Linked DNA regions of Longimicrobium terrae. The protein of the gene in region 2 interacts with the protein of the main gene of each other region in a pairwise test. Links are inferred from orthologs where the notes say so. Each region holds a gene or a part of one and is shown on either strand. Other genes may lie near its edges.

Region 1 (5,278 bases), on a different replicon or contig from region 2:
TCTGGGCCGCGAGGGCTTCCGGTTGGCTGGCGTGCAGGGTTACCATTCCGGATACCGCCATTACATCTGTTCTCATTCCGGAGGTCCCAAGATGCGCCAGATCAAGCTCGAGCTGAGCAACCTGCAGGTGGAGTCCTTTGCGACCATCGCCCCGGCGGCGGGGCGGGGGACCGTGCTGGGCCATGCCAAGACGTACGTGGAGAACACGGAGTGCTGCGAGACGTACGCGCCCTACGTCTGCGCGTCCGCCAACGACGGCTGTCCCACGCTGGTGCATGCCCTGACGTATTGCTCGCCGGAGTGCCAGCCCACGGAGCCGGGGGTCTGCGGTGGCGGCCCCGCCACGGATGCCTGCCTGTAGTTTCCCCGCCGGCGGAGTGGCATTCCCGCTGCAGTTTACGCCACTGGTGAACTGCGTGGACCGCGATGGCGCCGTCCTTCTCGCCCACAATCCGTTCGCGGGTCCTGGGATCGAGGTGGATGGCGCCATCCGGTGCAACGCGGTTCCGGAGCTCGGGGCGACGGCGAGTGAAGGAAATCGATGGCGAAATACGAAGCGATTCCGGAGTGGGGACCGGCGGAGGTAGAGGCGGCGATCGCGCGGGACCGGCCGGAAGAATTGCTGTACGCCGTCGTGTCTGCCTCGTTGTACGCGGAGGACGCGAAGTGGGCGGAAAGCGTGTGCCTGCGCTTGGCGACGCATCCGCATTTCAACGTGCGGGGCAACGCGCTTCTCGGTTTCGGCCACATCGCGCGGGTGCACCGGCGGCTGTCGCGCAGGCAGGTGCTGCCCCTGATCGAGGCGGGGTTCCACGATCCCCACGAGTACGTCCGAGGTCAGGCGTACGGTGCCGCGGACGACATCGGGCACTATCTCGGCTGGCGCATCCGGCGGCCGGAGTGATCGCAAATCATTGATGGATAACGACAGCCAGCCACGCCGTACGCGTGCTGGCTGTTTCTGTTCTCACGCCCCCTGTCGCGCGCTGTTATCTTTTGGCTTCCGGGAGTGACGCCGCCGTGCGCGCCGTCCCTCCTATTCCCTATTCCCTATTCCCTATTACCTGGTCTTGTTCGTCGAAGTCGCGCTCCCGCTTCCACTTCCGCGTACCTTTACGTACGCCGTTCCGCCTGAGCTGCGCGCACAGGCGCGGGCCGGCGCGCGCGTGCTGGTGCCGTTCGGGCAGCGCGAGCGCATCGGGTGGATCGACCGCGTGGTGGAGACGGCCGCCAAGCCGGAGCGCGCCAAGCCGGTCACGGCCGTGCTGGACGCGACGCCCTCCGCCACGCTGCCGATCCTGAAGCTCTGCCGGTGGATCGCGGACTACTACCTGGCGCCGCTGGGCCAGGTGCTGCGGACGGCGCTCCCCGCCGGGCTTACGGACTCGTCCACCGACTTCGTGACGCTGGCGCGCGACCCGGGCGAGGCCGCGCTTTCCGAGTTCGAGGCCAAGCTGGTCGCCTTTCTGCGCGAGCGAGAGGGACTGCAGCCGGTTGCGCGCGTGCGGCGGGTACTGGGAGAGCGCGCGTGGTGGCCCGTCATCCGCCGGCTGGAGCAGGAAGGAATCGTCCGCGTGGAAACGGAGGGCCCGCGCGTGGAGCCGCCCGTGCGCACCCGCCGCGTCGTACGCATCGCGCGCGAACTGCCGACGCTCCTTTCCCGCGAGGAGGCGTTCGGCCGGGCGAAGCGGCAGCGCGAGCTGTACGAGACGCTGGAGTCCATCGGCGGCTCGGCGGACACGGCGCACGTAACGACGGGGCTGGGCTTCGGCTCGGAGCTCATCCGCCAGCTGGTGAAGAAAGAACTGCTGGCGGTGGATGAGGAGATCATCCCGCGGGATCCCTATGCCGCCATCGCCGCGACGGCCGCGCCCCGGCTGAACCCCACGCCCGCGCAGGCCGGCGTCATCGACGCGCTCGTCGCCGCTACGCGCACGTCCGCGCCGGGGACGTTTCTGCTGCGCGGCGTGACGGGATCGGGCAAGACGCTGGTGTACATCGAGTTGCTGCGCGAGGTGGTTGACCGCCAGGGGAAGACGGCCATCGTCCTCGTCCCCGAAATCGCGCTCACGCCGCAGACCGTCGGCCGCTTCAAGGCCGTGTTCGGCGACCGCGTGGCCGTGCTGCACTCCGCCCTCAGCGACGGCGAGCGCTACGACGAGTGGCGCTCCCTGCGATCGGGGGAAAAGCGCATCGTGGTCGGCGCGCGCTCGGCCGTGTTCGCGCCGATGGAGCGGGTGGGCGCCATCATCGTGGACGAGGAGCACGAGGGCTCGTACAAGCAGGGAGAGGCGCCGCGCTACCACGCCCGCGAGGTGGCCGTCGTGCGCGCGCGGATGGAGGGCGCGGTGTGCCTGCTGGGTTCCGCCACGCCCGCACTGGAAAGCTGGGCCAACGCGCAGGCCGGCAAGTACAACCTGCTGGAACTGCCGGAACGCGTGGGCGGGCAGCCGCTTCCGCCCATCAAGATCGTGGACCTCAAGAAGGAACGCGAGCGGATCAGGAAGAGCACGGGGCCGCTGCAGGAAGTGGCGCCCGTGGTGGTCAGCGACGTGCTTGCCGCGGCGGTGCGCGATCGCATCGCCAAGGGCGAGCAGACCATCCTCCTTCTGAACCGCCGCGGATACGCGACGTTTGTGCAGTGCCGCGAGTGCGGGCTGGTGTGGCACTGCCCGCAGTGCAACGTCTCGCTCACCTATCACCGCAAGCGGCACAGGCTTACCTGCCACTACTGCCTGCACGAGGAAGAAGCGCCCAGGCACTGCCCGTCGTGCGGCGAGGATGACCTGAGCTTCAAGGGCGTGGGGACGGAGCAGGTGGAGCGCGCCGTGGAAGAGGCGTTTCCCTCCGCCCGCATCGCGCGGATGGATGTGGACACCACCGGCGCGAAATGGGCGCACCACGACATTCTGGGCCGCGTGGAGCGGGGCGAGGTGGACCTGCTGCTCGGCACACAGATGATTGCCAAGGGACTGGATTTTCCCAACGTGACGCTGGTCGGGGTGATCAACGCGGACGTGGGGATCAACCTTCCCGACTTCCGGGCCACGGAACGCACCTTTCAGCTGCTGACACAGGTGGCCGGACGGGCCGGGCGCGGAGTGAAGGGCGGGGAAGTGTTCATCCAGACAGCGCTCCCCAACCACTACGCCATCCTTTCCGCCACGGACCACGATTTCGTGGGCTTCGCGGAAAAGGAGTTCGAGACGCGGCGCGAGCCCGCCTATCCTCCCTTTTCGCGCCTGCTGAACGTGGTCGTGAGCGGGACGGAGGAGAACGCGACGCAGGCCGCGGCGGTGGAGGCGGCGGACTGGGTTTCCGGGCTGCTGACCGGGCGCAAAGTGAAGGGTGTGGCGCTGGTGGGACCCGCGCCGTGCCCCATCGACCGCATCCGGGGACGCTGGCGCTGGCACTTCATCCTGCGCTCCGACAGTCCGAAGACGTTGGGCGAAGTGGCGCGCTACTTCTACGAGAAGTACCGCCTGCCGTCCAACTCCAAGGCAGATCTGCGGCTGGCGCTGGACCGCGATCCCGTGGCGCTGCTCTGACGCGCATCGGGCGGAAAACGTAAAGCCCCGCTTCCAACCCTGGAAGCGGGGCTTCGTCCATCCACCCGACGCTCAGTACGCGACGCCGAACCGTTTGCCGACGTGCTGGGGACGCTCCAGTTCGTCCAGCAGGGCGACCGCGAAGTCCTCGAAGGTGATGGCGCTCTTGCCGTGCTCATCCGCCAGAAACTGGTCCCCCGTCGTGCGATAGACCCCGGTCCGCTCGCCGGGATGGATGACGGCGGCGGGGCTCACAAAGGTCCAGTCCAGTCCCTCAGCCTCCGCGCGGAAGACGGCGAGCGCTTCCTTGCCGTCCAGCGCCTCCGGCTTGTAGGCGTCCGGAAAGCCGGGCGAGTCCACCAGCGCCAGCCCCGGCGCCACTTCCAGGCTCCCGGCGCCGCCGACGGAGATCAGCCGTTTGACGCCAGCCTCGCGCACGCCCGCGATCAGGCCGCGCGCCGCGCCGGTGAGTGTGGGCGCGTTCCCCGTCGTTCCCGGGCGCGGTGAAATGGCGCTGATCACCGCGTCCGCACCCCTGGCGACAGCGGCGACGTTCGCCGCATCCGTCGCGTCTCCCGCCACCAGCCGCACGCGCGGATCCGGCGTCTGCGTCCGCGACGGATCCCGCGTGACGCCGACGACTTCGTGGCCGCGCTCCAGCGCCTCGCGAACGACCCGCTGGCCAACCTGACCCGTGGCTCCGAACAGCACGATCTTCATCGATCCATCCTCACGTTATCCTGATCAACCCCACCTCTCGCCGCGGATGGCTCGAGGCGCATTCCATCTACCAGTGCTGCAATCACAGGGCCGGTGCCGCGCGTGGCCGGAACCGGCAGTACGTTGGCGCGGCGCCCAACACCGGCGCTGGAACCGACGATCATCGTCAAAACGGCTAAGTGATTGCCAGGCAGAAGGTTGCGGACCGCTGCCCGCATGCCGAAAACCGGGCGCAGAGCCGGCGTGACAGACTCGCTACACCAGATGTGGTGGCGCGGGTTGACGAAACCTTCCACCCGTAGTCATCTTCATCTTGGCCTTAGCAGGTTCGTGCGCCAACTTTCGTCACTTCCCGGTTCCATCCGCGTCCTTCCCGTTGCACGGAAGGCGCGCGCCGGTGCAGGTGAACGGACGTTCGCACGGGCATCGCTCTGATTCCTCATCACACGCAGGCAGCCGGTAACGAACGCAGAACGCAAACGCACAACTCGCCGAAAGGAGGGGCGAGCACATGGGGTGTCTGGCACTCAATGCATCGTACGAACCGCTGACCATACTGCCCGTTGAACGCGCGCTCAGGCTCGTGTTTGAACACAAGGCCGAGGTACTGGAAGCGGACGACTGCCGAATCTTTCGCTCCGCCCGGGAACGGGTGGCGGCCCCGCTCGTCATCAGGCTCAAGCGGTTTGTGCACGTTCCGCGCAGATTCCGCCGCCAGGTGACCAACACCTTCCTCTTCGCGCGAGACAGCTACCGCTGCATGTACTGTGGCCGCCACAAGGCCCAGCTGCGCGGCCGCGAGTTCCTTACGCGCGACCACGTCGTGCCCCTGTCGCGCGGCGGCGAGAACACGTGGGAGAACGTGGCCACGGCGTGCTCGCAGTGCAACAACCGCAAGGCCAGCCACCTTCCGGAAGAGTGCGGAATGCACCTGTCGCGCAAGCCCAGCGAGCCCAACTACGTGGAACTGGTGTGGGCGGTGCGGCGCGTGACGGCCGTGCAGGCCAAGT
Region 2 (7,620 bases):
GCGCCGCCCAGCGCCTGCACCGCCCGGCCGTGCGCGCGGAAGAGCGCGGCGCGGTCCTCGATCCGCTCGGGCGCAAGGATCACCGATTTGCCGCCACCGGCGTCCAATCCCGCCAGCGCGCTCTTGTACGTCATCCCGCGCGACAGGCGCAACACGTCGTGCAGCGCGTCACCGGTGGAGGCGTACCGCCACAGGCGCGTGCCGCCGACCGCGGGGCCCAGGACGGTGCTGTGCAGCGCGATCAGCGCGTGGTACGCGCCATCGCGCGCCTCCACCACGCGCTCCCATCCCGCGACCTGGATCTCTCGCAACCGCATAGATTTCTCCTGAACCCGTTCTTGCAATCGGGAAGGCAGACGCCCACTCCGGTTGTCGAAGAGCTTGCGCAGTCAGCAGTTTGCGATCTGAACAGGTAGCGTTCCGCTGACGGCAGACCTCACCTAAGCCTAAAGATCAATGCGCAGAGATCTTGATCTCATCAGAAACCTGATGGTCCAGATGGAAGCTCATCCGGGAACTGAGCTACGGGATTTTACAGCGGTACCCCCCGACGGGGTATCCCAAGAGGTGCTAGACGCTCACCTCCGCTTGATCATCGAGTCAGAGTTGGTCACAGGGAAACCACTCGAAACCAACAGCGGCCTCTATGGTGTGTTCCTATTCCGAATCACCAGTAAGGGGCACGACTTTCTAGAACTCGCGCGCAACGATACCAATTGGTCGCGCGCCGTGAAGGAACTCAAGACCAAGGCACTTCCCGCAACGGTCGGCTTGGTGATGGACCTTTTGAAGAAGTCCGCGCTGAACGCGATTGGGCTTAGTGGCTGAGTTCACTGTGAACTTCGTTCTTCTCTCCGATGTGGAAGCGATGACTGATTCCATTGAGCGCGGCGGCCGGTCCGCGCACGTATACGATGGCCTGCGCGACCTGATCGTGCGCGGCGGGCTGGCGCCGGGCGCGCGCGTGGTGGAGCAGGAGGTTGCGGCGCGGATGGGCGTGGGGCGCACGCCGGTGCGCGAAGCGCTTCAGCTTCTGCTCACGGAAGGCTATCTGGTCGCCTCGGAGGGCGGGCGCCGGCAGCTTGCCGTCGCCCCGCTGCGCGACGAGGACGTGGAAGAGCTGTTCGGGTTGATCGCCGACCTGGAAGCCGCCGCCGTGCGCAAGATCAGCGAACTGGATGAGACGAGCCGGGCCACCCTGGCCGCCTCGCTGGGAGACGCCAACGACCTCTTTGGATCGACGGTGGCGCAGGTGCCGCTGGACCTGGACGGCGCGTACGAAACACACAAGGCGTTTCACGCCACGCTGACAGATTCACTCGCAGGGCCGCGGCTGGCGTGGCTGCTGGGGATGGTTCGCCCGCAGGTGGGGCGATACGAGTACGTGTACGGCGCGCTGCTGGAGGGCGCGCTGGGCGTGGCCACGAACGAACACGAGGACATCGTCGCCGCCGTGCGAGAGGGGGATGCCGTCCGCGTGGAGGCCGCCCTCCGCCACAACTGGCGGAACGCGAGCAGCCGCCTGCGCGGCGCCATCCGCCGGGTGCCGTCCGCTCCCGAAGCGGACACGGACGCGACTTCTCCCCCGGACGCCTGACGCGCGGCTCAGGACTCCGCGCGGATGCGGCGGATCACGAGCGCCCGCGGCTCGTGGAGCACGGGGCGCGTCATCCACCGGGGCCACCACGCGTTCGCCATCACGTACATCGGCTGATGCGGAACGCCGTCCGTCCACCGCTGCATCTCCTCGCCATCTACGGCGAAGCGCACCTCGCCGGGGCGCCACTCGATGCGGTACTCGTGATGGTCCGCGGCGGGATCGAAGGCAAGCGGCAGCGTGGCGGTGTGCGTCTGGACGCCGGCCACCCAAGTGGTGAACATCACCGTCCGGCCGCCGTCGTTGGGGATCTCGATGTCCAGCTCGTCCGACTCGTCGCTGCCGCCCTGGTAGAGAAAGAGGGCGGAGATGGAGCCGGGTGCCAGCGGTGTCCGCATCCGTGCGCTGTAAGTGCCATACCCGAAGCGCTCCGCCGACCGAAGTTCCCCGCCGTCACGCGCGCCCGGTGCGAGGACGAGCGACACCCCGCCGTCGCCGGTCCGCACGTTGTCCGCCCGCACCGAGCCACTGCCCAGCGGGTGCGTGTCCAGCCTCCAGCGTGCCGCATCCAGCGCATCGCCGCCCGTCACCCCGCCGAAATCGTCGTCGAACCCGCGATCATTCATCCGCAGCCCCATCCCGTTCCCGTCATCCACCGAATCGTACGACGTCCCGCTCGCAATCCGCGCTCCCGGCGGGGAGCGAAGGTGATCGCGATCGAGTGAAAAGACAAAGCCACCCCGGTCGTCTGCGCGGCTTTCCATGATCCATCACCCAATGGCCTCGAAAAGCGGCATCGATCCAGGTTTGGCGTGGACCAATGCTGATCACCATCGACAGCATCCTTGACGAAACCGGTGCACCTCACTAGTGTATTAGTTAACCAGTACACTGGATCACAAGGAACCCGCGTGCAGATCTCCATCAACACGGCCGATCCCCGGCCGATCTACGTTCAGATCATGGACGAAGTGCGGCGCGCCATCGTTCTGGGATCGCTGCGGCCCGAAGATCCGCTTCCCTCCGTCCGCCACCTTTCCTCCGATCTCCGCGTGAACCCGAACACCGTCGCGCAGGCCTACCGCGAACTGGAGCGGGCGGGCACCGTCTACGTGCGCCGGGGCCAGGGCACCTTTGTGGCCCAGACCGGCGCGGGAGAGGCCGAACGCCGCGACATGGTGCGCGGCGTGGCGGAAAGGGCGCTGGTAGAGGCGCACCGCAGCGGCGTCAGCGCCCAAGAACTGATCGAGGCCATCCGCGAAGCAGCGGCATCGCGCGAACTTCCCACCCTGGCAGGCCAGTCATGAGCACTCCCCTTCCCACCCGCCTGGACGGCGTGCCGCTGGCCGTCCGTACGCAGAACCTGACCAAGCGGTTCGGGCGCCAGACCGCGCTGGACGACGTGAGCCTGCAGGTGCCCGAGGGCGCCGTGTACGTGCTCATTGGCCCCAACGGCGCGGGAAAGAGCACCACCCTGAAGGTGCTGCTGGACCTGGTGCGCGCGGACAGCGGCACGGCGGAGGTGTGCGGCGTGGACCCGCGCACCCGCGGCCCGGAGGCGCGCGCGCAGACCGGCTACGTCCCCGAGCGCCTGGACTGGGGATACGGCTGGATGCGCGTGGGCCGGCTGCTGGAGCACCACGCCGCCTACTTTCCCGCCTGGGACCGCGAGTACGCCGCGCGGCTGGGGCGGATCTTCGGGATCGAGCCGGAGCGGAGGATGGGCACGCTCTCCAAGGGCCAGAGCCGGCGCGTGCACCTGATCATGGCGCTGGCCCACCGGCCGCCCGTGCTGGTTCTGGACGAGCCCACGGACGGGCTGGATCCCGTGATGCTGGATGAAGCGCTGGGGCTGCTGGCCGAGCACGTGGCGGACACACCGACCACCGTCCTCGTTTCCACCCACCAGGTGCACGACGTGGAGCGCCTGGCCGACCACGTGGGGGTGATGCGCGACGGCCGGCTGGTGCTTCAGGCCCCGCGCGACGTGCTGCACCGCGACCTGCGCCGCTACCGCGCCGAAGTGCCGGAGGGCTGGGCGGGCGCGCCGGAGCTGAACGGGGCCGTGCTGCGCCGCGGTGCACTCGGGCGCGAGATCCAGTGGACCATCTGGGGCGGGGAGCGCGACGTCGCGCAGCGGCTGGCACGCGCGGGCGCCGTGGTGCGCGACGCCGCCCCGCTCACCCTGCAGGAAGCCGCCATCACCCTTCTCAGCCGCAAGGACCAGCCATGACCGCCACCCTCGTTGACCGTCCGCCCACCGCTCCGGAAACGACCGCCTCGGCGCCGCACCCCCGGCCGCGGTGGACCGGCGTGGCGCGCGAGCAGCTGCTCACCGTGCTGGGCGCCCTGCGCTGGCAGACCATCCTGGGCGCGGCGGCGCTGGCGGCGCTCACCCTGATGTGGGTGGTGAGCCGCATCAGCTCGCCCAGCCGGCCGGAGACCGTGCAGTTCGCGGAGCTGATGATTCCCCTAGCAATGATCGCGCTCTTCACCCCGGCGGAGGTGTGGCGGGGCGAGCAGCCGTCGCGGCGCGGGTACTTCTGGGCCATGCCGGTGGACCGCACGCGCCACACCCTGCTGCGCGTGCTGGGCGGATGGGCGTGGCTGATGGCCGCCGTCGCGGTGTTCCTGCTCTGGATCGCGGCCGCGTCGTGGGCCACCGGCGGCAGCTTCAGCCTGGGAGATGTGCCTCTGTCGCCTTCCGGCACCGCCCAGCAGACCGCGGCGGAGTACGCCATTCACGCGCCCGTTCCGGCGTGGCGATGGCTCGTCCCCTTTGCCGCCACCACGACGCTGTACCTCCTGGGGAGCATCATCCCGCTCGCCAGCAACTATCCCTGGCGCTGGTACGGGGGCATCGCGCTGGCTTCGCTGCTCGTCGCGGCCCTGGGCGCGGACTGGAGCGAGCGGGCGCTGCACCTGCTGGTGCCCGGTCCGTTCGGGCTCGAGACGCTGCTGACCGGCGGCGGGCAGGCGTTCGTGGAAGGCTCCGTACCAGGGCAGGTGCGCGCCGTGCCGTACGCGGCCACGCCGGGAGGCTGGCTCTCCGCCACGGCGCTGTGGATGGGGATCGGCTTGATCGGCGTATTCATCGCCCCGCCGCCACCGCGACAGCTGACGCGGCTGGATCACGCGATCGGTCCCGGCGCCGCTCCCTGCCGGCCCGCTGTGGATGACGACAAGCCCGCGCCTGGATCGCTCCAGGCGCGGGCTTCTGCTCTGTGATACGGGTCAGCGGTGGATCGCGATCAGGTGGATGGCGGTCAGGTGGATGGCGGTCAGAGCTTCCGGCGCGGGACCGGATGCTCCGACGACGCGCGGGCGTCGGCTACTGAACGTTGTCAGCGGGCCGGAACGGTCCGTGAACGCGCGCCACCTCGGCGTGTGCCTCGTCGAACAGCGCTTCGAGCACGGGGCTGGCGCCGCGGCAGGCGGACACGATGCGGAGCGCGCCTTCCGCGTAGGCGCGGCACTTCTCCGGTGGCCAGCCGGTTGGAGGGTCGACCGCGAGCGAGCGCAGGTTCGAGGTCTGGTCGGCGATCTTGCCCCGCTTGACTGCGTCCGGCTTGCTGCGGATGCGCTCCGCCTGCAGGGTTTTGCGCTCCAGCAGCGGCATCCCCGCGAATTCGGGCGGGTCCGTCATGCCGTCGACGATGGCCGCCACTTCCGGACCGAAACGCTCCCGGATCTCGGCGAGGGTCACGCTGGAATCCTCCACCACGTCGTGCAGCCGCCCGGCCGCGCGCTCGCTGTCGGAGGCACCGGCGAGCGCCATCAGCGCGGCGACTTCCTCGAAGTGCGCAGTCACAGGGATGGAGCGGCGGCCGGACCGCATCTGGCCGGCGCACGCAGCGGCTGCAAACGCCGCGGCCTCAGCCTCGAGCGGGCCGACCGGGGCGCGGACGGCGGGTGTGGAAGAATCCATAGGTTGGACATGCCGAGTAGAGATTCGCGGAAATCCGGATCTCGATATCCGGAACGTCGCTTTACAGGTGCTGCCCGCGCGCGGGCGGGCGAAACCACGCGTTCAGCCGATCAACATCAGGAAAAGCGGGCAGGGGAGCCGAAGCACCCCTGCCCGCTTTCATCGTAGAGCCCCGCCAGGTCTGCGGGTCGCGCTCGCGAACAGATGAACGCGGGGCGAGGCACGCACGCTAGAACGGCAGATCGTCGTCGTCCTCGAAGGGCGGAGACTGGAAGTCGTCGTAGTTGCTTCCACCACCGCCCGCGCCGCCGCGACCGCCGCCGGCCGGCGCGCCGCCCCCGGAGCGCGGAGCAGCGCCGCCGCCACCGCCGCCGCGGGGCGCACCACCACCACCCCCGCCGCCGCCCCCGCCGCCGCCCCCGTAGCCGCCGCCACCTCCACCACCGCCGTAGCCGCCCCGGCCGCCGCCACCACCCCCGCCGGAGTAGCCGCCGCCGTCCTCGTCACCGCCACGGCCGCCGCCGAGCAGAAGCACTTCGCGGGCGCGGATCTCCGTCGTGAACTTGGTGACGCCGTCCTTGTCCTCGTACTGCCGATACTCGATTTCACCCTCGACATAGATGCGGTCGCCCTTCTTGACGTACCGCTCGATGATGTCGACAAGCTTTTCCCACGCCACGATGCGGTGCCACTCGGTCTTTTCCTGCGCTTGGCCGTCCCGGCCGTTCCACTTGCGCGTGGTGGCGACCGAAAACTGCGCCACTCGGGCACCGCTGGGGATGGACCGGATTTCGGGGTCCTGCCCCACGTTGCCGATGATCATGGCCTTGTTCAGGCTGCGAGCCACAGCTCCTCCTCAGACTTTGAAAGGTAACGCAGTGGACAACAGGCGCCTATGATAGGCCGCGCCCGTGACGGTGTCAAGGAAATGATTGGATCTGGAGACGCATAACAAGCGCGTCTTCCTTGGGAAGCGAGTAATACGAACGTCTTCTTCCCACAACGGCGAAACCACGGTGGCGGTAAATGGATTGCGCGGAGTGGTTGGTTTCACGTACTTCCAGAAAGATTTCCCGTCCGCCACGCGCCCGCACGTGCTCCACCACCGCGTCCACCAGCGCGCCGCCCACCCCCGTTCCCCGGGCGATGGGGTCCACCGCCACGTTGCCCAGTTCCGCCTGGTCGATGACCGTCCACGCCGCCGCGTAGCCCAGCACCCCGCGCTCGTCCTCCGCCACCAGCACGTCGGTGTCCGTGCGCTTGATCAGACCGCGAAAGGTGCTTTCCTTCCACGGCGTGGAAAACGACTGGTTTTCGATCTCCAGAACCCGCGGCAGGTCGGCTTCGCGAATGGGGCGGATTCCGTACGGCGCCGTGGCGGCCCCGGGGAGTTCGGCGAGCGGCGTGGACATCAGCCCGTCTTTGCGGCCGCCATGCGCTCGGCGCCCGCCGCGCGCACGTACTCCGGCTCCCACGCCGCCGCGTCCGCGATGCGGCCGCTCTCGGGCGCGTGCCGCGCGAGCCAGAGCAGCCCCGCGGCCAGCGACGCGTCGTCCCCCAGCACCGCGTCCGGGCCGAACGCCGCGCGCAGGTCGTCCGCGTACAGCACGGAGCCCTCGCCGCAGAAGCGGACGGGACCGTCGCCCAGCCGCGTACGCAGTTCATCCACCCGCAGCGCGTCCACCGGCAGCACCTCGTCCACCGCGCCGTCCTCGCCGAAGCGCCAGGCACCCGCGAACACCTCGCGGTTGCGCGCGTCGAACAGCGCGCAGACTGTCTGGCCGGGCACTCCCTGCGCCGCCGCGGCCGCCATCAGCCCGGACCAGGCGAAGAGCGGCACGCCGAGGGCGTGCACCATCCCCTTTGCCGTCGCCGCCGCGATCCGCAGCCCGGTGAACGACCCCGGCCCGCCGCCCACGGCGATGGCGCCGATCTGCACCGGCGCGATCCCCGCGGCGCGCAGGACGGCATCCACCGCCGGCAGCAGCGCGGAAGAGGCGTTGGACGCCGCGGCCACCGTCTGCTCCGCCACGATCCGGCCGTCCATCCACAGCGCCACGTACGCCGCGCGCGTGGAACTGTCCAGCGCCAGCAG

What was found. Proteins that work in one complex are often made in the same cells at the same time.
Region 1: the proteins of HNQ61_RS00810 (region 2) and priA interact in binary tests that used the Escherichia coli proteins (3 or more experiments, as listed by UniProt). The link is inferred for Longimicrobium terrae from one-to-one orthologs.

What each region holds. Positions count from the first base shown.
Region 1 is NZ_JACHIA010000017.1:104,671-109,948, forward strand. The notes cover bases 681-3,809. They hold priA (replication restart helicase PriA), read left to right. Parts: upstream 681-1,070; coding sequence 1,071-3,548; downstream 3,549-3,809. Other genes in these bases: HNQ61_RS21415 (hypothetical protein), read left to right, coding at 681-904; HNQ61_RS21425 (NAD(P)-dependent oxidoreductase), read right to left, coding at 3,621-3,809. In the rest of the region: HNQ61_RS21410 (hypothetical protein), read left to right, coding at 92-361; more of HNQ61_RS21415, read left to right, coding at 542-680; more of HNQ61_RS21425, read right to left, coding at 3,810-4,268; HNQ61_RS21430 (HNH endonuclease), read left to right, coding at 4,852-5,278.
Region 2 is NZ_JACHIA010000001.1:185,042-192,661, forward strand. Bases 4,564-7,475 are described here. They hold HNQ61_RS00810 (single-stranded DNA-binding protein), read right to left. Parts: upstream 6,373-7,475; coding sequence 5,755-6,372; downstream 4,564-5,754. Other genes in these bases: HNQ61_RS00800 (hypothetical protein), read left to right, coding at 4,564-4,825; HNQ61_RS28210 (HD domain-containing protein), read right to left, coding at 4,929-5,525; rimI (ribosomal protein S18-alanine N-acetyltransferase), read right to left, coding at 6,446-6,937; tsaB (tRNA (adenosine(37)-N6)-threonylcarbamoyltransferase complex dimerization subunit type 1 TsaB), read right to left, coding at 6,937-7,475. In the rest of the region: HNQ61_RS00770 (Leu/Phe/Val dehydrogenase), read right to left, coding at 1-317; HNQ61_RS00775 (DUF2513 domain-containing protein), read left to right, coding at 457-828; HNQ61_RS00780 (GntR family transcriptional regulator), read left to right, coding at 869-1,597; HNQ61_RS00785 (glycoside hydrolase family 16 protein), read right to left, coding at 1,606-2,223; HNQ61_RS00790 (GntR family transcriptional regulator), read left to right, coding at 2,509-2,904; HNQ61_RS00795 (ABC transporter ATP-binding protein), read left to right, coding at 2,901-3,830; more of HNQ61_RS00800, read left to right, coding at 3,827-4,563; more of tsaB, read right to left, coding at 7,476-7,620. UniProt on the Escherichia coli protein: Plays an important role in DNA replication, recombination and repair. Binds to ssDNA and to an array of partner proteins to recruit them to their sites of action during DNA metabolism. Acts as a sliding platform that migrates on DNA via reptation.